DNA from 2 places in the Holdemanella hominis genome. Region 2 is predicted to be linked to the other one. Evidence: a T-box and tRNA genes for the amino acid it is inferred to sense, from the RefSeq annotation. Region 2 holds a T-box; the other holds one or more tRNA genes.
What was found. The T-box of region 2 lies ahead of alaS (alanine--tRNA ligase). A T-box ahead of a tRNA ligase gene usually reads a tRNA of that ligase, here a tRNA-Ala.
Positions count from the first base shown of each region.

Region 1: it has a tRNA-Ala gene. The T-box ahead of alaS (alanine--tRNA ligase) is inferred to sense a tRNA for this amino acid. The anticodon was not compared.

Region 1 covers NZ_JACRWH010000044.1:3,489-15,048, forward strand. Annotated here, with positions in the region: gene H8911_RS09290 (ABC-F family ATP-binding cassette domain-containing protein) at 1-872, shown strand, start outside; gene H8911_RS09295 (DMT family transporter) at 886-1,806, shown strand; gene H8911_RS09300 (histidinol-phosphatase HisJ family protein) at 1,845-2,621, opposite strand; gene H8911_RS09305 (3-phosphoglycerate dehydrogenase family protein) at 2,631-3,779, opposite strand; gene serC (3-phosphoserine/phosphohydroxythreonine transaminase) at 3,772-4,857, opposite strand; gene H8911_RS09315 (phosphate ABC transporter substrate-binding protein) at 5,077-5,952, shown strand; gene pstC (phosphate ABC transporter permease subunit PstC) at 6,016-6,909, shown strand; gene pstA (phosphate ABC transporter permease PstA) at 6,912-7,790, shown strand; gene pstB (phosphate ABC transporter ATP-binding protein PstB) at 7,802-8,554, shown strand; gene phoU (phosphate signaling complex protein PhoU) at 8,554-9,207, shown strand; tRNA gene H8911_RS09340 (tRNA-Ala) at 9,250-9,325, opposite strand; gene H8911_RS09345 (CapA family protein) at 9,390-10,568, shown strand; gene smpB (SsrA-binding protein SmpB) at 10,565-11,023, shown strand; RNA gene ssrA (transfer-messenger RNA) at 11,045-11,435, shown strand; gene H8911_RS09360 (NifB/NifX family molybdenum-iron cluster-binding protein) at 11,522-11,560, shown strand, end outside.
Region 2 covers NZ_JACRWH010000056.1:187-11,746, forward strand. Annotated here, with positions in the region: gene H8911_RS10235 (ECF transporter S component) at 212-721, opposite strand; gene H8911_RS10240 (aminotransferase-like domain-containing protein) at 816-2,096, shown strand; T-box leader at 2,106-2,303, shown strand; gene alaS (alanine--tRNA ligase) at 2,336-4,966, shown strand; gene H8911_RS10250 (hypothetical protein) at 5,011-5,358, shown strand; gene H8911_RS10255 (transcription termination/antitermination NusG family protein) at 5,423-5,926, shown strand; gene H8911_RS10260 (hypothetical protein) at 6,112-6,810, shown strand; gene H8911_RS10265 (hypothetical protein) at 6,956-7,228, opposite strand; gene H8911_RS10270 (hypothetical protein) at 7,449-7,700, opposite strand; gene H8911_RS10275 (LemA family protein) at 7,771-8,313, shown strand; gene H8911_RS10280 (DUF2207 domain-containing protein) at 8,294-10,168, shown strand; gene typA (translational GTPase TypA) at 10,378-11,560, opposite strand, start outside.

The sequences.
Region 1 (11,560 bases), on a different contig from region 2:
AAAAGTCATTATTTCATGATTTTAACTATGTATTATTACGACAAGACCGAATAGGTATCATTGGAGAGAATGGATGTGGAAAATCTACTTTGTTAGATGTTATTGCAGGGGTGAAACAACCAACCTATGGAACCATTGAATATGGAACCACAGTTAAAATTGGATATTTCAGACAAGCGGATCAAGGTGTCGATCTAAATATGCGTGTCATTGATTATATTGAAGAAGTTTCTAAAGTCATTGAATACGATTGTATGACACTAAGTGCTTCGCAAATGCTTGAAAGATTTTTATTTCCAAGAAATATGCACTATACCACGCTATCAAGACTATCCGGTGGAGAAAGAAGAAGACTATATCTATTAAGAGTTTTGATGCAAGAACCAAATATCCTGTTATTGGATGAGCCAACAAATGATTTGGATATTTTGACATTAGACGTATTAGAAGATTATTTAGATGATTTCCAAGGAGCCATTATTACTGTAAGCCATGACCGATATTTTTTGGATCGTGTTGTGGATAAAGTGTTTGTCCATCAAGAAGATGGTACTTTTAAACAGTACAGTGGAGGATATAGTGATTATTTAGTGAAATCAAAAGATGAGAATAAGAAGGTTGTTGTTCAAAAGCCGATTGAAAAGAAGAAAAGATCTCAATTATCTTATATGGAAAAAAAGGAATTGGAGCAACTTCCTGAGAAGATGGAAGTATTAGAAAGTGAAATCGAAGCTTTAGACTATCAGATGAATGAGTGTCAAAGTGATTTTGCGAAATTAAAAGAATTAAGTGATTTGAGAGCGCAGAAAGAAGAAGAACTTGAAACTTTAACTAATCGTTGGATGGAATTAGAAGAAAAAAAGGAAGGATAAGTTTTAATTGGATATGGAGAAAAGGGAATTTTTTAAACAGCCATTACATGTATTTTTACTAGCCGTGCTATGTTGTACACTATGGGGAAGTGCAGCTCCATTCATTAAATGGGGATATAAGCTATTTAATATTGAAGGTGTACCTAGTATTTTAATGTTTGCAGGCATACGTTTTACATTAGCTGGATTTTTAGTCATATTATTTGCTTCTTTCTTACAGAAAAAAGTATTAGTTGCTAAAAAAGAGAATATTCAAGGCATATGCACTCTAGCTCTTTTTCAAACGGCTGGACAGTATTTTTTCTATTATATTGGACTTTCACATACATCAGGAGTCAACGGATCCATTATTTCAGGAACCAGTGCCTTTATATCTTTGTTAGTGGCAAGTTTAATTTTTCATTATGAAAAAATTACAGCACGAAAAGCATTAGGCTGTTTTATTGGATTCTTAGGCATTTTATTTATGAATGTCAGTGGAGCCAGTGTCAGTTTTTCCTTTGTGGGTGAAGGCTTTGTGTTGATGTCACAATTTTGTGGATCTATATCGGCTGCCTTTATTAAGAAGTTCACACAAAATCAAAATGCCGTCCTGTTAAGTGGATATCAATTCTCTCTAGGAGGTATTCTCTTAGCTATAACAGGCTATTTAATGGGAGGACACATTACATTTGGATTTAATCTAGGCCTTCTTGTATTGATTCATTTAGCTCTTGTATCTGCTATCGCCTATACGATTTGGGGATTGTTATTATCTGTAAATCCTGTTAGTAAGATTGGTGTCTATATGTGCGTAACACCTATCATCGGTGTGATTTTATCAAGTGTTGTATTACATGAATCCAATCAGGCATTCCAACTATCAAGTTTAATTGCATTGTTACTGGTAAGTTTAAGTGTATTTTTAGTCAATAAAGAAACACAGACAGATTAAGTTCTGTCTTTTTCTTTGCCTAAAAAAAGATCCTAGGCTTATCTAGGATCAAATAATTCAAAGCAGCGCCCCACATCGTTAGGATAATGAGCATCACTTGCAGTAACAATTTTTACATTATTTTCTTTTAGGATATTTCTAAAATCAGCATTTAAGCCAATATCAGGATGATGATATGAATAATGAGCTTTAGTGTTGTCTTCCATTTTAATGTTGTATTCATTTGCCAGACGAGCGATATGATGGTAGGTAGGATGTAAATCGTAGCCTGGATCAATCGAATACAATTTGATCACATCTGGATGACCCACTTGATCAAAGAGATTGGATTGGATTAGTTTTTCAATAGTGTCATAGTAGGACTTATAAATATTAGAAGGATCATTTTTGTTCCAAAGTAATTCTTTAGAAAAGGCATCCATATCATATAGATAACCATTTACAGAGTGTACACTGCCAATTAGAAAGTCAAAATGGTAGTTTTTAAGAATGGAGGATAATAGACTTTCTGTTTCAGGCGTGTAACATACTTCAAGGCCAAAACGTACAGCGATGTCAAAAGTTTCTTTTTTTAATGCCTCAATTAATTTTAAATAATCATCTATGGAGTTTTTTTGTTTCTTTAAAAACCACTCTTCTTGTAATTTAGATACTTCACAAACTCTTTTATAACAGTCTTTAAATTCAAAGAATCTATGTGTGTGATCTAATATTTGAAGATGAGTAATCCCTTTTTCTTTGGCAGCATCGATAAACTTATGAACATATTCAATGCTTAAATCACCATTTTCTAAATGTGTATGTGCATCAATCATAGTACCATCCTATTTCTTATAAGTAGATACTCTAATCATACCATTGATTTTTTCAATTGGAGAAATATCAACTTCTGAATCTAAATCAATAATTGTATACGCAATATCTTTTTTAGATTTATTCATTAAGTTTTCAATATTAGCATCCTTAAAAATATCTGTGATTTGAGAAATCATTTTAGGCTTATTTTCATGAATACAAGTGATTCTAAATGGTGAATTCATATCCATCTTCGCATTTGGTAAATTGACAGAATTTGAAATATTTCCATAAGTTAAATAATTCATCAGTTCCTGAGCGGCTTTTAAAGCACAATTCTCTTCACTCTCTTCGGTTGAAGCACCTAAGTGAGGAATTGCGATGACTTTATCATTTTGAATAACTTTTAAACTTGGAAAATCAGTCACATAAGATTCAACTTTGTTGTCATCTAATGCCACCAATAGAGCATCTTCATCAACGAGGCCACCACGAGCAAAGTTTAATAATTTGACGCCATCTTTCATCTTGTCAAAACTATCTTTATTGATAAAGTTTTTAGTTCCATCATTTAAAGGCACATGAATCGTAATAAAATCACATTGACGATATAAATCATCAATATTTGTGACATGATTTACATATCGAGATAAGTTCCATGCAGCATCGACAGACATATATGGATCATATCCATAAACTTTCATACCAAAGCGTAAGGATAGATTGGCAACCTGGATACCAATGGCACCACAACCGATGACACCTAGTGATTTACCGGTTAATTCGTGTCCAGCATATTTCTTTTTTTGTTTTTCAATATCTTTTGTGATGTTCTCATTTTCTTTTTGCGTTTGGATCCATTCAATACCATGATAAATATCACGACTTGCTAGTAACATACCCGCAAATACAAGTTCTTTTACGGCATTACTATTTGCGCCTGGAGTATTGAATACGGCAATCCCTTTTTTAGTACAAGTATCAATATCAATGTTGTTGACACCCGCACCTGCACGAGCGATAGCTTTAAGGTTGGCATTATATGTAATATCATGAAGATTGGTACTACGAACTAAAATAGCATCTTCATCTTCCATATTTTCGTTTACTTCATAATCTGGCGTAAACTGATCTAAACCAATTTGCGCAATATTATTGTAGAGCTTTATTTTAGGCATTATAATTCTCCTCTTCAAATTTCTTCATAAATGCAATTAGGGCTTCTACACCTTCAAGTGGCATGGCATTATAAATACTTGCACGCATACCACCAACCGTTCTGTGACCTTTAATATTTACAATTCCTGCTTCTTTTGCTTCTTTAACAAATTTAGTATCTAGATTCTTATCACTAGTCACAAAAGGAACATTTGTATAAGAACGATCTTCAGGTACAACAGGATTTGAATAGAGTTTAGAAGCATCAATATAGTCATATAATAATTTAGCTTTTTTACGATTGATCTTTTCCATATTTTCCAATCCACCTATTTGTGTTTCTAGCCATTCAAGTACTAAACCACAAATATAGATGGAATAAGTAGGTGGCGTATTGAACATAGAATCATTGTCAGCATATGTTTTGTAGTTTAACATGCTTGGTGTTTTTTCATCAGCTAAACCAATCAAGTCTTTTTTTATGATAACCACAGTTAAACCTGCAGGCCCCATATTCTTTTGAGCACCGGCAAAAATTAAATCATATTTAGAAACATCCGTTCTTTCACTTAAAATACAACTTGATAAATCTGCAACTAATAACTTTCCTTCATGTGGAGGAAGTTCTTTATATTTAGTTCCATAGATTGTGTTGTTCTCACAAATATATACATAATCAGAATCTTCACTTAAATCTTCTTGTTTAATTTTAGGAATATACGTAAAGTTATCTTCTTCACTTGACGCTACTACATTTACTTTTCCTAATTTTTTATGTTCTTTTAAAGCTTTCTTTGTCCATTGACCTGTATTGATCAAATCTACGTTATGTTTTTCTAAATTCAAAGGAATCATAGTAAATTGTAAAGAAGCACCTCCTTGTAAGAATAAAATTTCATATTCATCAGGAATGTTCATCAATCTTTTTAATCTTGCTTTACAAGTATCTATAATATCCTGGAATTCACTGGAACGGTGGGACATCTCCATAACACTCATTCCACTATTATGAGCATCTAACATTTCGCTTGCAGCTTTGGTTAAGACCCATTCTGGTAAGCATGCGGGACCGGCACTAAAGTTATATACACGTGTCATTTTGTTACCTCGGTGAAAGCATTTCCACCTTTCCTTTCTTTATGTTTCACGATTATACATTTATTTACATTATATTTCAATAATTTTGTTCATAAATTAAATTCAGGTGTGCTTAAAATTAAAACAAATCATTTAACAAAACCTTAACAGAACCATTTTTTTCGTTTAACAAACATGCATTATGATATGTGTGTCGAAAGAAAAGAGGACAAGGAAAATATGAATAAGTTTTTAAAAGGCGCAATGATCGTAGGATTATCTGCAGCTATGGTAGGATGTAGTTCAAATACTGCATCCGATGACAGCGATTCAAAAAATGAAAGTTTAAGCGGAACAATTACAGCCGCAGGCTCAAGTGCATTGAAACCATTGGTTGATGTTGCAGCCGAACAGTTTTCAAACGAAAACCCAGATGTTTCTATTACAGTAGATGCTGGTGGTTCAGGAGAAGGTTTAAAACAGGTAGCTGATAAAACAGTTACACTAGGAAACTCCGATGTGGCAGCTGAAGAAAAATTAGATAAGGATCAAGCTAAAGATTTAGTCGATCACCAAGTTTGTGTTGTAACAATGGCTCCAATCGTAAATAAAGATGTTGGTGTTAAAGATTTAACCAAACAACAATTGATTGATATCTTCACAGGAAAAACAACGAACTGGAAAGATGTTGGTGGACCAGATGAAGACATTGTCTTAGTTACTCGTCCAACTTCATCAGGAACAAGAGCAACATTCCAAAAATATGCATTAGATGGAAATGAAGAAGCTAGCAACGCTTCAATGGAAACAGATGATTCTGGTGTATTGTTACAAAATGTAACAGATACAAGAGGTGCAATCGGTTATGTGGCATTATCTTACTTAGTAGACAATGACGATGTAGATACAGTCGCAATTGATGGCGTTGAACCGACATTAGAAAACACATATAGTGGTGACTATAAAGTTTGGACATTTGAGCACATGTATACAAATGGAGAGCCAGATAAAGCTACAAAAGCATTCTTAGATTACATCATGGGTGAAAAATTCGGTAAGAAAATGGAATCATTAGGCTATGGTGTTTCTAGCAAAATGGAAAAAACAGATCACTAATTGCGAGTTCTTTAACGGACATTGAAATATATGTCCGTTATTCATTTAGTTTGGAGGAATTTGATGAGTCGTAAAAGCATGTTTTGTAAAGAATATTTTTGGCAGATTCTTGTCACAATTGGTGGTCTGCTCGTGATATTTGTAACTCTATTAATTGGAGCTTTTCTAGTTTATAAAGGTTCTGATACATTTTTTAAATTTCATCATACTCTAGGAGAGTTTCTTGGCAGTGCAAATTGGGCACCAATGGATAATGCCAGTTCAAAAGGACATGTAGGAGCCTTGATCTTTATTGTTGGATCGCTATGTGTTTGTGGATTGGCCTTATTGATTGCCACGCCTTTTGCGTTAGGATCATCTATTTTTATGACAGAAATTTCACCTAAGTTTGGTGAAAAATTCTATCGTCCTATGGTAGAAATTTTTGCCGGAATTCCTAGTGTTGTCTATGGATGGGTTGGATTAACGGTCTTGATTCCGTTCTTAAAGAAAGTATTTGATTTGCAGGTAGGACATTCCGTGCTTGCGGCAAGTCTTGTTTTATCAATTATGATTTTCCCATCGATTACCAGTGTTGCCAGTGATGCGATTCGAGCTGTTTCAAAAGAAACACGAATGGCTGCTTATGGACTTGGCTCAACACGTTGGCAAACGATATATCGTGTCGTAATTCCTGCTGCATTACCTGGAGTCATTTCAGGAATTGTATTAGGACTTGCAAGAGCGTTTGGTGAAGCTTTAGCTGTTGCGATGGTTATTGGGCAAACAACAGCTTTGCCTAAGAGTATTTTTTCTACTTCAAAAACACTAACAACGGAAATTGCAGCTCAAATGGGAAATGCGATGGAAGGTGGAGAAATGAAGGCAGCCCTATGGACAATGGCTTTATTATTGTTCTTGATTTCGTTATTATTTATTACTATTATTCATAAGTTTTCAAAACCGAAAGGAGAATAGAGATGGATTCTAGAATTAAAAGAGCAAAAATGATTGATCAATTCATGACAATCGTCTTTTATGGTATCGCCTTATTCTTCTTTTTACTTCTTGTAGGCTTTGCCGGTAAAGTTATTATTGGAGGGTTGTTAGGGGCTAAACCAGAAATGTTTGGCTTTACTCGATCTGGCAGCATTGGAAACCAAGTTTTTAATACGATTTACTTAGTATTTATTTCTTTGTTGGTTTCGGTTCCAATTGGAGTATTAGCAGGCATTTATTTGGCGATGTACGCAAAACCTGGGCTTGTAACACGCTTTTTAAGAACTTGTATTGAAACATTGTCTTCTTTACCAAGTATTGTTGTAGGTTTATTTGGATATTTGATTTTCTTAGTTGTCATTGGATTATCAAAAAGTTTATTAGCAGGTGCCCTGTCTATATCAATTCTAAGTTTACCTTTGATTACAACAACTACAGAAGATGCGATAAAAGGTTTGCCTGAAGGCTATTATCACGGAAGTATGGGACTTGGAGCAACAAAGTGGCAAACCATATTCCATGTATTATTGCCAGCATGCCTATCACGTATTATGACTGGAGTTATCTTGGCGGCTGGTCGTGGATTTGGTGAAGCTGCTGTATTACTTTATACAACTGGTTCAGGAAGTGATTTGCGTTGGAATAATTTTAGTTTTACTTCTCCAACATCGCCAATTAATGTGTTAAGACCTGCTGAAACATTATCCATCCAAATCTGGAACTTACAAACCAATGGACAAGATCGTGCATTGGCTAATTTATCTAGTGCTGTGTTGATGATTTTAGTATTGGCATTTAGTATTGGAGCCAATGTTTGGTCAAGACACATTTCCAAAAAACAAGCTGGATTAGAGAAATAGAAAGGTTACGTATGAATAATAAATTTACAGTGAATGATCTGAATTTATATTATGGTGATTTTCATGCCTTAAAGAATATAAATTTGGATATCAAAGAAAAAGAAATTACAGCATTCATTGGTCCTAGTGGATGTGGTAAATCAACATTTTTAAAAACATTGAATCGAATGAATGATTTGGTGGAAAGTACTAAAATCACAGGTGATATTTGTCTAGATGGAACGGATATCTACAAAAATATGGATGCGATTGAATTAAGACGTAGAGTTGGAATGGTATTTCAACAACCCAATCCATTCCCAAAAAGTATTTATGATAATATTGCGTATGGCCCAAGAATTTTTGGAATCAAAAAGAAAAGTGAATTGGATGAAATTGTTGAAAGAAGTTTAAGACAAGCTGCCATTTGGGATGAAGTGAAGGATCGTCTACATAAATCCGCATTGGGAATGTCTGGTGGACAACAACAACGCTTATGTATCGCAAGAGCCTTGGCTATGCAGCCGGAAGTGTTGTTGATGGACGAACCTACAAGTGCTCTAGATCCAATTTCAACTAGTAAGATTGAAGAGTTAACTTTAGAATTGAAAAAAGACTATACAATCGTTATTGTTACTCACAATATGCAGCAAGCTATGCGTATTAGTGATAAAACAGCCTTCTTCTTATTGGGAAATTTAATTGAGTATAGTGCTACAGAAACATTGTTCTCTGCGCCAAAAGAAAAGAAAACAGAAGACTATATTACAGGGAGGTTTGGATAATGGTTTTACCTACAAAGTTTTTAAAACAAACAAAACAGTTAGAACTGACTATGGCACAAATGTCTCAAGACTGTTTAAAAGGATTGTGGTTTTGCAAGCACGCTATTTTAGATGGAAACAAAACTTTAGTTCAAGATGTTTCACAAATGCATGAAGAAGTGAGTGAACAAGGAAGAGAAGCTGAACAGATTTGTATGAAGATTCTTCTTCTTCAACATCCAGTTGCGAAAGACTTAAGACGTATTACTGTAGCTACAAATACAATTCGTGATCTAACACGTATTATGGATCAGGAAAAAGAAGTTTCAGAACTGATTTGTGCTTTGAATATGGAAAATTTAGTTGTGGATGATAGTATTCAACAACAATTTATCATCGCAAAAGAAATGATTACACTTGCGATTGAAGGTTTTATTCAGAAAGACGAAAAAGCAGCAGATCAAGTTATTAAAATGGATGATCAAGCGGATGCACAATATGAAAAGGCTAAAGAGGTTTATGTTGATTTATTAGCCAGAAAAGAGCATGATACAGGGACTCTAGTGGATGTGTTACTTGTCGGTAAGTACTTAGAAAGAATTTGTGATCATTGTGTAAATATTGGAAAATGGGTTCTTTATCAAAAGTCTGGTATTTTTGAAGAAATTGAATGAAAAAAAGCTGTAAGCAAATTTGCTTACAGCGTATTTTTTACTTGGTGGAGCGTATCGGGATCGAACCGATGACCCCCTGCGTGCAAGGCAGGTGCTCTCCCAGCTGAGCTAACACCCCAAGTGCTTTATAATATTACCTAATTATTTTGGAAAATGCAAGCTTTTTCTGATAAAATTAACTTATGAAAAAGAAATGGACATGGATCATTATATTATGTATATTCAATTTCAGCTTAATGGGCTTTATTTTAACACACCCCACACCAAATTCGAAAGAAGCAACAAAGATTGTAAAAAATGTTTCTACAAAAAAACAGGAAAATAAAAAATCATTTACGTTTGTAGGTGTAGGTGACAACTTGTATCATGGTGCGATGTATTGGTACCCATACCAAAGAGATGGATATTACAATTTTGATTCCTATTATGAAATGACAAATAAATATACACAAAATGCAGATTTGGCATATATCAATTTTGAAACGTTATGCATTGGAGAAGAGTATGAATTGAGTGGATACCCTACTTTTAATGGACCTATAGAAATTCTGTCTTCTGTCAATAAGGCTGGCTTTGATTGGTGGAGTTTAAGTTCAAATCACTCTATGGATCGAGGGGCTGAGGGTTTATTAACACAGATTGATTTGGTTCGAAAGAATTATCCAGATGTTATTACGACGGGTTCGCATACGTCTCAAAAGGATAAAAAGCGTACATTAGTAAAAGAAATCAATGGAATCAAAGTAGGATTTCTTGGATATACCTATGGCTTGAATGGATTTAGTGTGCCTGAAGATAAGCTATGGCTTGTGGATTTGATTGATAAGGATCAAATGAAAAAAGATATGGAAGCTTTAAGTAAAGTGAGCGATGTCCAATTGGTTTCTATGCATTGGGGTGAAGAATATCAGATGGAGCCGACTGAAGAGCAGGAAGATTTGGCAAATTATTTAAATGAACTAGGTGCCGAGGTTGTGATTGGTTCACACCCACACGTTATTGAACCGGCAAAAGTTATTAAAAGAAAGAAGCAAGATACACTTGTGTATTATTCATTAGGAAATTATACGAGTGCCCAGGATATGGATATTACTATGGTTGGTGGAATGGCTAGCTTCACACTGAACTATGATCCAGATACAAAAAAGACTTCTTTTACAGATACTAAATTTATTCCATTGATTACATGGTTTGATGTAGGGTATAATGCATGGAAGACTTACCCAATCGAAGATTACAATGATTCGCTTGCACAAACACATAATTTAGCTTCGAATTATGATCTTTCAAAAGAGTGGGTGCAACAATTTGTCCAGTCTGTAATGCAAGATTGTGATGGAGTAGAGGTGGTTTTAGAATGAGTCAAAATCAAAAGACAATAGCCGAAAATCGTAAGGCAAGACATGAATATGAGTTGTATGATCGTTTTGAAGCAGGTTTAGTGCTTCAGGGAACAGAAATTAAAAGTATTCGAAGAGGAAAAGTTCAATTAAAGGACAGCTATATCAGTTTTCAAAAAGGGGAAGCTTTTATTAAAGGTATGCATATTTCTCCTTATGAATTTGGAAACCGATTTAATCATGATGAAACGCGTGATCGCAAGCTCTTAATGCATAAGCAGGAAATTCAAAAATTGGAGCAATCTGCGCGTGTTAAAGGGTATACGGTTGTACCTGTGAGAATTTATTTGTATAAAGGTTTGGCAAAGTTAGAAATTTCTTTGGCGAAAGGTAAAAATCTTCATGATAAGCGTGAGTCTCAAAAGGCGAAGGATGCGCAAAGAGAGATTCAAAAGGCCTTGAAAAATCAGTATTAATAGATTATACTGATGTTCCTTGGGGATGTTCAGGCATTCGATGAGTAAATGTTTGGATTCAGCCACAGCCACGAAGGATACGTGTAATAACCAACTTAAATTAATTGCTAAAAATAAACTTGCTAATGTATTTGGTATGAACCAAAGCATGGCTTTCGCTGCTTAATTTTATTGCCTACGTTTGGCTTTGCAGCCCCTTTCTGAAATTTCGCTTTCTTATTTCAGACTGAGTGTTAAAGAAAAGAAGATAGAAATAAGCATTGGCTAGCTGCTTGTCTTGAATCAACTATAGCTAACCCAAAAGAATTTTTGATTCCATCCGAAACTTTTGGATAACTAGATGGAAAAAGCTGTAAACGCTGTCTCGTGGGACTTTGCTTAGACAGGAGTTCGATTCTCCTCATCTCCACCAAAGACAATCAACGCCCTTATTTAAAGGGTGTTTTAATTTATCGTGATGTATTTTTGATGTATAATAAATAAGAAAGAAGGTATAGTATGAGAATTGCAGTCAGTTATAAAGATGGAGAAGTGTTC
Region 2 (11,560 bases):
CTAATTCAAGATTAGGATGGTATAGAAGAAGTGGACTAGATGTAGTGAACTTCATATTATCACCAACTGTTCTAGGCAATAAAACAGGAGATAGACCTGGATTAGTCCATCCCCTAGATTACTATCTTAAGAGTTTGTGATTACGATATAAATGTAGAGCCGTATACGAGACCCGTACGTATGGTTCAACGGGAGGGACGACAATTTTATTTTATCCCTCTACCCTATTTAATTTATCTTGTACGATTTTCTTTACCATTGGATATACAATAAGTGCAATCACAATACCTGCAGCTCCTTGGACTACGTTGGCTGGAATTTCACTTGCGGCTACGATCCAGCTTCCTTTTAATATGTATTTGGCAATAAAGTATCCAAATACCATAATGACAGATCCTAATACGTAGCTTGAGATTTGTTTCGGTTTAGAGTAGTTTTTCATAGGTAGGGATACTACGATTCCTTCTAGTCCTTTGATGATTATGGTAAAGAAGAAGTAGTGTCCGTATCCTCCGGCTACATCGGCTAGTGCGCTTCCTAAGCCTCCAATCAAGAAGCTTTCAAATGGATTTAAAAAGCTTGCGAATAATAGGATGAATCCGTCTCCTAGATTGAAGTATCCGTCTAATGTGTTTGGTATTTTGATGAACATGGTTGCGACAAATACGAGTGCCATACCTAGTCCGGTTAGTACGATTTCATATGTTTGTTTGTTTTTCATAATCTTTCCTTCTTTCTGTAACTTAGTGACTATTATACTTGTTTCTGTATATAAAAAAATATACAATTATAAAAAATAAATAGGGGACAGTTGTATGAAGAAATATCAGGTGATTTATGATTTGTATAAGGAATCCATTCTTTCTGGAATCTTAAAATATGGGGATCGTGTGGATTCGATTCGTGAATGTGTAAAGAAGATGAATGTGTCTAAAACTACGGTGGAAAATGCATATAATAAGTTGGTGTTGGATGGGTTTATTTCGAGTAAGGAAAAAGTGGGTTATGTGGTGAGTATGAATTCGGAGCGTATCTTACTGCATCAGGAGATATTGGATTATAGTTCGAGTCACAAAGAAAAATCGTATGATTATGATTTTCGGATTCAGTCGGTTTCTTTTGATTCGTTTGAAACGACGATTTGGAAAAGATATATGAAGGGTGTTTTGAATGATAAACGTTTGATGTCAAGTTATGGTCTAGCACAGGGTGAGTATGGATTAAGACAGGCTCTATGTAAGTATGTGTATCAGAATCGGAATATTTTGTGTTTTCCAGAGCAGATGGTGATTGGTTCAAACTATCAGTCTTTGTTGTATATATTTTGTGGGATGTTAGATAAGAATAAGGTGGTTGGTTTATCGACTTTGGTGGATGATCAGGCTAAACAGGTGTTTTTGTCGTATGGTTTTCATGTTGAATATTTAAATCCAAATTCTATTGTGAGGGATATTAAAAGGTTGAATGTGGATGTCGTCTATGTGAATACGACTTGTTTTACGCCTGATAGGCAGTCTATGAGTGAAAGGGTTCGTGAAGAATTCGTTTCTTTAGAGAATGTTTTGATTCTTGAGGATGATTATAATGGGGAGCTTGTGTATGCTTCTAAAATCAAGACTTCGTTGTGTTCGAAAAGTAAGAATGTGATTTATTTTTCTTCGTTTTCAAGACTATTATTACCGAGTCTTCGTATTGGGTATATGATTTTAAATGAGGAGTATATGCATAAGTATAGTGCTTCTTATTTTGGTCCAACGACGAGTAAAATTGAGCAGGTGGCTTTTACGCAATATATTGTGGATGGGTATTTGCAGAAACATTTAAGAAAGCTTGTTCGTGAGTATAAGGAGAAGCATTTGTATTTAAAAAAATTGATTGATGCACATATGGGTTGTTCGTATATTTTGGATGAGACGTATATGGCGTATTGGTTAAATTTAGATGTGGATATATCACGCTTTAGGGATTTGTGTGAATCGAATAGTGTCGCAATTAGTATTTCGAATGGGCATGTAGGATTGTCTTTTGCGTGTATGAGTAAAGAATTGATGTTAGATGGTGTGATTCGTCTTGCAGAAATATGGAAAGAGTGTTAAAATTTTATCGATTCGACAGTGAAGAAGATAAGTAGGATTAAAAGTTCTTGTGCATAGAGAGAGGGCGTTTGGTGAAAGCTCTTCGAGTCTTTTAATTTGAAGCTACTTTGGAGTTGAAACGTAGTCGGCGTTAACGAGTGAATTGAGGGCATTTTTCAATTTTGAAAAATGAACTAGGATGGTACCGCGTAATTATACGTTCCTAGAAATAGGAGCGTTTTTTTATTGGAGGAGAAAAGATGAAACAATTAACTGGTAATCAGATTCGTCAGATGTTCTTGGATTATTTTAAATCTAAAGGGCATATGATTGAGCCGGGCGCAAGTTTGATTCCGCACAATGACCCAACGTTATTATGGATCAATGCGGGTGTTGCGGCTTTGAAAAAATATTTTGATGGTAGTGAAAAACCGGCTTCAAATCGTATTGCGAATGCGCAGAAATCAATTCGTACGAATGATATTGAAAATGTGGGTCGTACAGCTCGTCACCACACATTCTTTGAAATGTTAGGAAACTTCTCAATTGGAGATTATTTCAAAGATGAGGCAATTCAGTTTGCATGGGAATTTTTAACAAGCGAAGAATGGATGGGGATTGATAAGGACAGATTGTATGTGTCTGTATATACAGATGATGCGCGTGCTTATGAAGTATGGACTACAATTTGTGGCGTAGACCCTAGTCATATTTTAAAGACAGATGATAACTTCTGGGAAATTGGTAAGGGACCTGGTGGACCTGACAGTGAAATTTTCTTTGATCGTGGAGAAAAATATGATCCTGAGGGATTGGGAGAAAAATTATTCTTTGATGAAATGGAAAATGATCGTTATGTAGAAGTATGGAATGTCGTATTCTCTCAATATGATTGTGATCCAAGTATAGATCGTAAAGATTATAAGGAACTTCCTCAGAAGAACATTGATACAGGTATGGGTCTTGAGCGTTTGGTTGCCTTAGTTCAGGATGGAGAAACAAACTTTGATACGGATTTATTCTTACCTATTATTCGTGCAACAGAAGCTATGGCGAAACATCCTTATGAAGGTGAATATAAGATGGCTTACCGTGTTATTGCGGACCACGTTCGTACAGTTACTTTTGCGTTGAGTGATGGTGCTAACTTCTCAAATAGTGGTCGTGGTTATGTGCTTCGTCGTGTACTTCGTCGTGCTGTTCGTTATGGTTTAAAATTAGGTTTGGATGAACCATTCTTATATAAATTAGTTCCTGTTGTTGCAGATTTAATGAAGGATTTTTATCCATACTTACAAGAGCATGTAGTGTTCAATCAAAAATTGATTAAGGTTGAAGAAGAAACTTTCAAGAAGACTTTAAAGGTTGGTCAGGCTTTATTGGATGAAGAGATCAGTAAGGCTAAGGATGGAAAGCTTAGTGGTGAAGTTGTCTTCAAATTATATGATACATATGGATTCCCATTTGAATTGACGCAAGAAATTGCCGAGGAAAGTGGAATCAGTGTAAGTCGTGATGAGTTTGATGCAGAGATGAATAAACAAAAAGAGCGTGCTCGTAATGCGCGTAATGTAAAGGATTCTTTTGCGTCTCAAAATGAAGAATTGATGAACTTCAATGAGCCTAGTGAATTTATTGGTTATGATCACTTATCTTGTGATGGTAAGATCATTGCGTTATTTAATGCAGAGGGTAAGATGGTTGATTCTTTAGAAGATGAAGGTATGATCATTTTAGATGAAACTTGTTTCTATGCAGAAAGTGGTGGACAGGTTGCCGATAAGGGAGTGTTTACGGCTGATGGTGTAGAAGTAGAAGTATTGGATGTTCAAAAGACTCGTAATAAACAGCATATTCACACAGTTAAAATCAATAGTGGTGTATTAGAAAAAGGTATGTCTTTATATGGTGAAGTGAATGTCAAAGATCGTTTGGCAACTACAGCGAACCACTCTTGTACGCACTTGTTGCAGTCGGCTTTAGTTAAGGTATTGGGTGATCATATTCACCAGGCTGGCTCTTATAATTGTCCTGAATATTTACGTTTTGACTTCAATCATTATGAAAAGGTTACGGCTGAACAATTGGCTGAAGTAGAACGTATTGTGAATGAATATATTAGTGCGGCATATCCAGTAACGAAAGAAGTAATGCCTATTGAAGAGGCTAAGAGATCTGGTGCCACTGCATTATTTGATGAAAAGTATGGAGATACAGTTCGTGTTGTAACAATGGGTGATGTGTCTAAGGAATTCTGTGCTGGATGTCATGTAGAAAACACAGCTCAGATTGGTCTATGTAAGATCATTAGTGAGGAAAGTATTGGTTCGGATTCTCGTCGTATTACGGCTAAGACTAAGTTTGCGGCTTACCAAGATTTTGCACAAGAACACAATATGTTAGAGAATATTGCGGATAGTGCTAAACAAAAGGGTATTAAGAATATTGATACAAAGGTTGAAGCTGCATATAAGACTATGCGTGATATGCAGAAGGAAATCGATAACTTGAAAAACCAAATCTTTACTTTGAAGTCTAAAGAGTGGGCTACTGAAGCTAAAGATTTTGGAAAAGTCAATGTATTGATCAAGTCTGTTTCTGGAATGGATGCAGGTGCATTGAAGGATATTGTTTCTAACTTAAAGGCTAGTGATGACAAGATGGTTGTATTCTTTGTGAATACAAATGGTGAAAAGGCTGTCTTTGTGTCTGGTGCAGGTAAAGAGGCTGTTAAGGCTGGTGTACATGCCGGTCAATTGGTTAAGAAAGCGGCTCAAATCTGTTCTGGTAATGGTGGTGGAAAGCCAGATATGGCTCAAGCCGGTGGTAAGGATGCTTCTAAGGTTGATGAAGCAATCAATGCGATCACAGAAGAATTAAAAAGTTTATAAAAGATATTAGGGTATGCCATGTGCATATCCCTTATTTTTTGTTTATGAAAAAGAAGAGTAAAAGTAAATATAGAATTCGTAAGAATGAATTAAGAAAATTTTTAAAGGAAAATAAACTCACAAAGAAAGAGAAGGAGAGACTTCATTGGTGGGTAGATGCAGGGAATAGTGCGTTTGATTTACAGTGGTTGTTTGGGTTGCGTGAGGAAGAAGCGATTGATGAACTACTAAGTGGTTTAACAGACAAACAAAAGGATTATGTATATAGTTATTGTATGAATTGGAATCCGTTCATCGATGAACCTTATTTTGATTATGAAAGATTTGAAGAATTAGATTTAGAGAACTTACCGACTTTTGAAGAAGAACCAGAAATTGATTTACCGGTTTAATCGATTTGACATAGCTAACTAACCACTTTATACTTTTAGTATATGAAATGAAAGGGTTTTATGTATGAATTTGGATGAACATTGGTATGTATTATTGACCATACGTTCTAAGGAAGAGGAAGTATGTAAATACTTGAATGAAAACGAGGGTATTTTTGCGTTTAGTCCTAAGATGGAGTTTTATCATAGGGTTTCTAAACAGATCCAATTGCGAACTTTATTCGGTGGCTATGTATTTGTGGTGAGTAAATTGTCACAGGTAGAAGTGGATCGCATTTTTAGAAAGTTTCCTTTGCAGAGTGTTTTTATTCATGAATTGAAATATGAAGAGGAAGTTTCAGCTTTAACGGATGAGGAGATTCGTATTTTGAACATGTTGTTGGATGATGAAAAGGTTCTAAGAATGTCGTATGGTAAATTAGTGAATAAAAAGATTCATGTGACTCAAGGTCCACTAAAGAATATGGATGATTATATTGTGAAGTATGATAAGCATAATCGTTTGGCAACGTTGAATTTGCACTTTTTGAATCAGATATGGAAAGTTGGAGTTACGATTATTGTATGATTATTTTCTACATTAAATTTTAAAAAATTGGGTCGTTCTCGCCACATTTGGCATGAAACGGCCTTTTTTTAGGTCAAAATTTGCATTTTTTTTAGAATTGTGTATAGTATTAATTGTTGTTTTCAATTATTTGACAACATTTGCCTCGTATTTTATGAGGTTTAAGGGGAAGATTGGAGGGTGTTTTGAACTTTATAAAAGAAGAAAATTTAGAGAGTAGTTTATTAAGAAAAGGGTTAGTTTCAGGTTTATTGATGTCGACACTTACATTAACATTACTAACAACATCATCAGTTATTGGGGAAGAAAGTAAGGTCTATGCCAAGTCAAATGGCACAGATGAAAATATCTTAATGCGTGTTGATACAAAAAATGGAACTGAAGAATTAAAAGAGAAATTCGAAGAACAGATTCAAAATATCGAGGAAGAATCTAGCAAGAAACAAGAAGAGTCGAAGAGCGTTGAAGAAATGAGTATGGAACAGCCAGATTTATTGAATGATATGCAGTTCATTCAAAATAACTACAATGCTGTTACACAAATCGTTTACTCGCAACCATCACTTTCACAATACATTAGTAATGTGAATGCACTTACTGCCTCTGGTGGTATTTATTATGGACCTAGTGGTAAAGAAACATACTATAATTTAAATATGTCAGGAGTAGTCGACATTATGCGTGGTATGGGAAATAATGATGCATATTGGGTTCGTGAAGATGGTGCGAAAATGTTGGGGGATTATATTATTGTTGCGGCCGATTTAAATAAATATCCTAGAGGTACAATTGTAGAAACTTCATTAGGAAAAGGAATCGTCTGTGATACTGGAAGTTTTACGCAAAATTCAGATACTCAATTAGATATTGCGACAGACTGGTAATATATATGAGTGTGAAGTAGAAGTCATGTGCTTCTACTTTTTTTGTTTTCCATTAAAAAAATGGCATCCGAAGATGCCAAATTCATTATTCTTTTGGACTTAATAATTGTTTTTGTACTTTAGAAACAGGATTGAATGTTGTTAGTCATTTTGTGTTGATTGTCATGCCACTGATGGTTTGGATAAACCATAAGAAGAATAGAATTACAAGGATGGGTATAACACAAGATGTTACGATCATGATGGCTGTAGCTTCCATGAAATTGTTTAATGACTTGTTAAACGTCTTCGTATATTTTTGTGCTGTTGAAGAAAATGCTTCAGCTGCTTTTCCAAAGAAGTTTTTATTTTCTTTATCCTGGTATATTTTTCTGGATGTTGTTCGCGTTATTAATCGTTTCTTGAATACTTGTTTCATAGGTGGCTTTAATTGTTTTAGATAATTTTACACTACAAGGCATGATTAGGCACGTCGCTACTGCCATAATGCCAATCTTAATACATACAATTCTTAACTAATCCCATTTTATGACGTTGTTGACTAGCCATGCCAAACAAAGTATTGGAATGATGTATTTAAAGATGACCATGCATGTGAGTGTCAAAGCGTATTTTTCTAAATAGATGGCTCCTAGAACTCATAAGAATTTTGAACTTAAATCCGCTAAGTCATTCGCAATGGGAGTTCCTGTATCTCCTGGTAAAATGGTAATGGATGTAGAGATGGCAGCACTCGATACGGCTAGTGTCATGACCGTATTTCTTTTTTCGTCTAAATATTGAATGGATTGCTCATGAAATTCGGGTGTTGATGTTTTTTGTGCAACCATATAAAAACTTGATAAACAAATAAGAATGGGTAAGATCCATTTTAAAATAGTTTTGTACATAAAGACGATTCCTTTCTATATTTCTCATTTTATCAAAAATAGAGTATAATCAATCTAGGAGGATTTAATTATGATTCTAGTTATTGTTATTGTTGTTTTAGTTTTATTAGTACTATTCTTAATGTCTAGCTACAATAAACTTGTTCGTTTATCAAATAAGGTAGATGAAGGTTTTTCTACAATGGACGTGTATTTGAAGAAGCGTTTTGATTTGATTCCTAACTTAGTAGAAACAGTGAAGGGATATGCGAAACATGAGGCGGATACATTGAGTTCAGTGATTGCACAAAGAAATATGGCAAAAACATCAAAGGATGTTATGGATAGTGAAAATAAGATCACAAATGCGATTCAGGGTATTTTTGCGGTGGCAGAACAATATCCGGATTTAAAGGCCAACACAAATTTTATGGATCTTCAAAACCAATTGAAGAAGGTCGAGGAGGATATCGCAAATTCTCGTAAATACTATAATGCTTTAGTTCGTGAATATAATGATGTGATCATGAGTGTTCCGACAAATATTGTGGCATCTTTATTCCATTTCGAAAAGAAAACAATGTTTGAAGTGGCCAATGCTTCGGAAAGAGAAAATGTTCAAGTTAAATTTTAAGAAGGTCTTTGCCTTCTTATTCGCATTTGTACTTTGCTTTGGATGTATCGACATATATGCTGATGATGGAGGATATACAATTGATAATTATACGGTGAATGCCACATACAATTCGGATAATACAATTGATGTTAAAGAAGTGATTGATGTGAACTTTTCAAGTTATCGTCATGGTATTTATCGTAATATTCCAGAAACGATGTATATCAATCGTGATGAAAAGTATAAGTTAAAAATTAAAGATATCAACGTATTAAATGATGAGTATGATGTAGATAGTGATTCTGGGAATCGTGTGATTCAAATTGGAAGTGCAGACTATACAATCATTGGCCCCCACACCTATACGTTGACATACAAGATTGTGATTCCAGAAGATTATCATTCAGATTTAGATTTTATTTATTATTCTGTACTTGGAAACAATTGGGATACAACCATTTCTCATTTTAATTTTGATATTCAATTTGAGAAGGCTTTGACAGAAGATGAGATGTCTAATATTAAAGTCTTTAGTGGAAGTCTAGGAAATCAATCGAATGATTTAAATGTAACTCCAATCATTACTTCGAATTCTATTAGTGGAGATGCCTATGATATTGGTGTAAAACAAGCCATTACCATCTTTGGTAAGTTAAGAAAGAACTATTTTGTAGGTGCCAAACAAACAACTTCAAAGACTCCATTTGTCTTTTTAGGGTTAGCTATTCTATTTGGCTTATATAGTTTGATTCGTGCATTCTTATTAAAGAAAACTCATATTACACCAATTGTGAATTTCTATCCACTAAAAGATATGGATCCAGCTATGGTTGGAACGATTGTAGATGAGTCCGTGGATCAAGAAGATTTAGTGGCATTGATTCCATATTGGGCTAGTAAGGGATATTTAACCATTTCTGAAAAAGAGGATGATTTAGTACTTACAAAGGTAGAGAATCATGAACCACCGATTTTAAAGCATCAAAAGAAGATTTATAACGGATTGTTTAAAACTAAAAATAGTGTGAAATTATCAAAATTATCAAGTAAGTTTGGTAAGGCTATGGATGATGCCAAAGAAGCTTTGAATGATGAATTTAGTGGAGATAAGAATTTATCAACAATTGATCATGGCTTTGCGACGATTATTCTAGCCACGATTTGTATGATTGTATGTATCTTATTCAATACTCGATATAGTATTGTAGATAATTTGATTGAAACCATTTTTGCGACATTTAGCTTTGTGCTTATGATGGTTTTAAATTATTCTGCAGCAGCAACAAATGTATTTAACAAGAATAAACTAGTTGTATTAAAGAAAGTATTAAGTATTGCGTTTATTTTGATTCTAGCATACTTTATTTATAGACAATGCGATTCGATTCTAAGTATTGTACCATTTGAATTTATGATGATAGGCATTGTGGTTGTTTCACTACCAATACTTTTGATTTCTAAATTTAATGTGGTGAGTGAATACTTTAAAAGTGTAGCTCCTGAACTATTAGGTTTTAAAGACTTTGTTGAAAAGGCAGAAGTACCACAATTGGAAAGATTATCTTTAGAAAATCCATCTTATTATTATGATGTCATTCCATATGCGATGGTATTTGGATTATCTGAAATGTGGACAAAGAAATTTAGTACGATTCCTTTGGCACAACCAGATTGGTATGATTCTTATTATTCAGATCCATACTCTTCTTATTTCTATTACAGAATGTTGACAAGAAATATGTATGAACCGATTCATGAGAATTTAATGGATTATCAAACAGAACAAATGAAAAGTACAGCCGATAGCATGGGCTCTAGCTTTGGTGGCTTCTCTGGTGGAGGCGCCGGTGGCGGAGGCGGCGGAAGCTGGTAATAGATAAGTATTAGGGTGATGAGCCCACGTAACTTGGTAGGTGTTGTGTACCTACCTTTTTCGTATTCCATATAAAAAGAAATGGGTAGGCGTAGAGGCCTACCTATAGTACACGTGCCATTCACCCTAATACATATTTCGTACATGTTTATTATCATAAAATAAGCAATAGAGTGGGCTGAATAAAAAGACTTGGAATTATCCAAGCCTTATTGAGCATTCATCTTTTGACGATACAAGTTACGACGATCTAGAGCCGTTAAACCTTTTTTACGGATACGAATCGCATCTGGTGTAACTTCTACTAATTCATCATCGTTGATCCATTCTAATGCTTCTTCTAGTGAGAAGATTTTTGGTGGTGTTAATAGCATAGCTTCATCACGACCACTTGAACGGATGGCTGTTAATTTCTTGTTCTTTAATGGGTTAACATCCAAATCGATGTTTTTAGAACTTTGACCAATGATCATACCTTCATAAACAGGTGTTTGTGGAGAAATGAATAATTGACCACGTTCTTGAAGGTTCCATAGGGCGTAAGTCATAGCTTCACCAGTTTCAGTTGAAATCATAGCACCTTCCATACGTTGTGCGATTTCTCCTTTATATGGTTCATAACCACTAATACGACGTACTAATGTACCTTCACCGTGTGTATCATTGATAAATTCTGAACGGAAACCTAATAAACCACGAGTAGGTGCTGTATACACGATCTTAACATATCCATTTTCTTCAGACATATCTTGCATAACACCCTTACGAAGATTTAATTTGTTGATGATTGTTCCTGAATATTCTTCTGGAGCTAAACATACAACTTCTTCGATTGGTTCTACTTTGTGTCCATTTTCGTCTTTGTGTAGGATAACCTCTGGCTTAGAAACAGCTAGTTCATAACCTTCTCGACGCATATTTTCAATCAATACAGAAATATGCAATTCACCACGACCACTTACTTTGAAGCAATCGGCTGAATCGGTTGGTTCAACCTTTAATCCAACGTTTACTTCTAGTTCTTTTTCAAGTCTTTCTTTTAAGTTACGACTTGTCACATACTTACCACTTTGTCCGGCAAATGGACTTGAGTTAACATGGAAGTTCATTGATAGAGTTGGTTCTTCAATTTCAATGTGTTCCATTGGTTCAACATGATCAGCTGTACAGATTGTATCACCAATACTAATATCTGGCATACCCGCAATAACAACGATATCTCCTGAATGTGCTTCTGGAACGCTTGTTCTAGATAATCCTTTGTATACGAATAATTTAGATAAGCTTTCTTTGGCATTCAATCCAGATTGGTTACAACGAATATATTGTTGACCTTGTTTTAAAACACCTGAATATAAACGTCCAATTCCTAAACGACCAATGTATTCATCG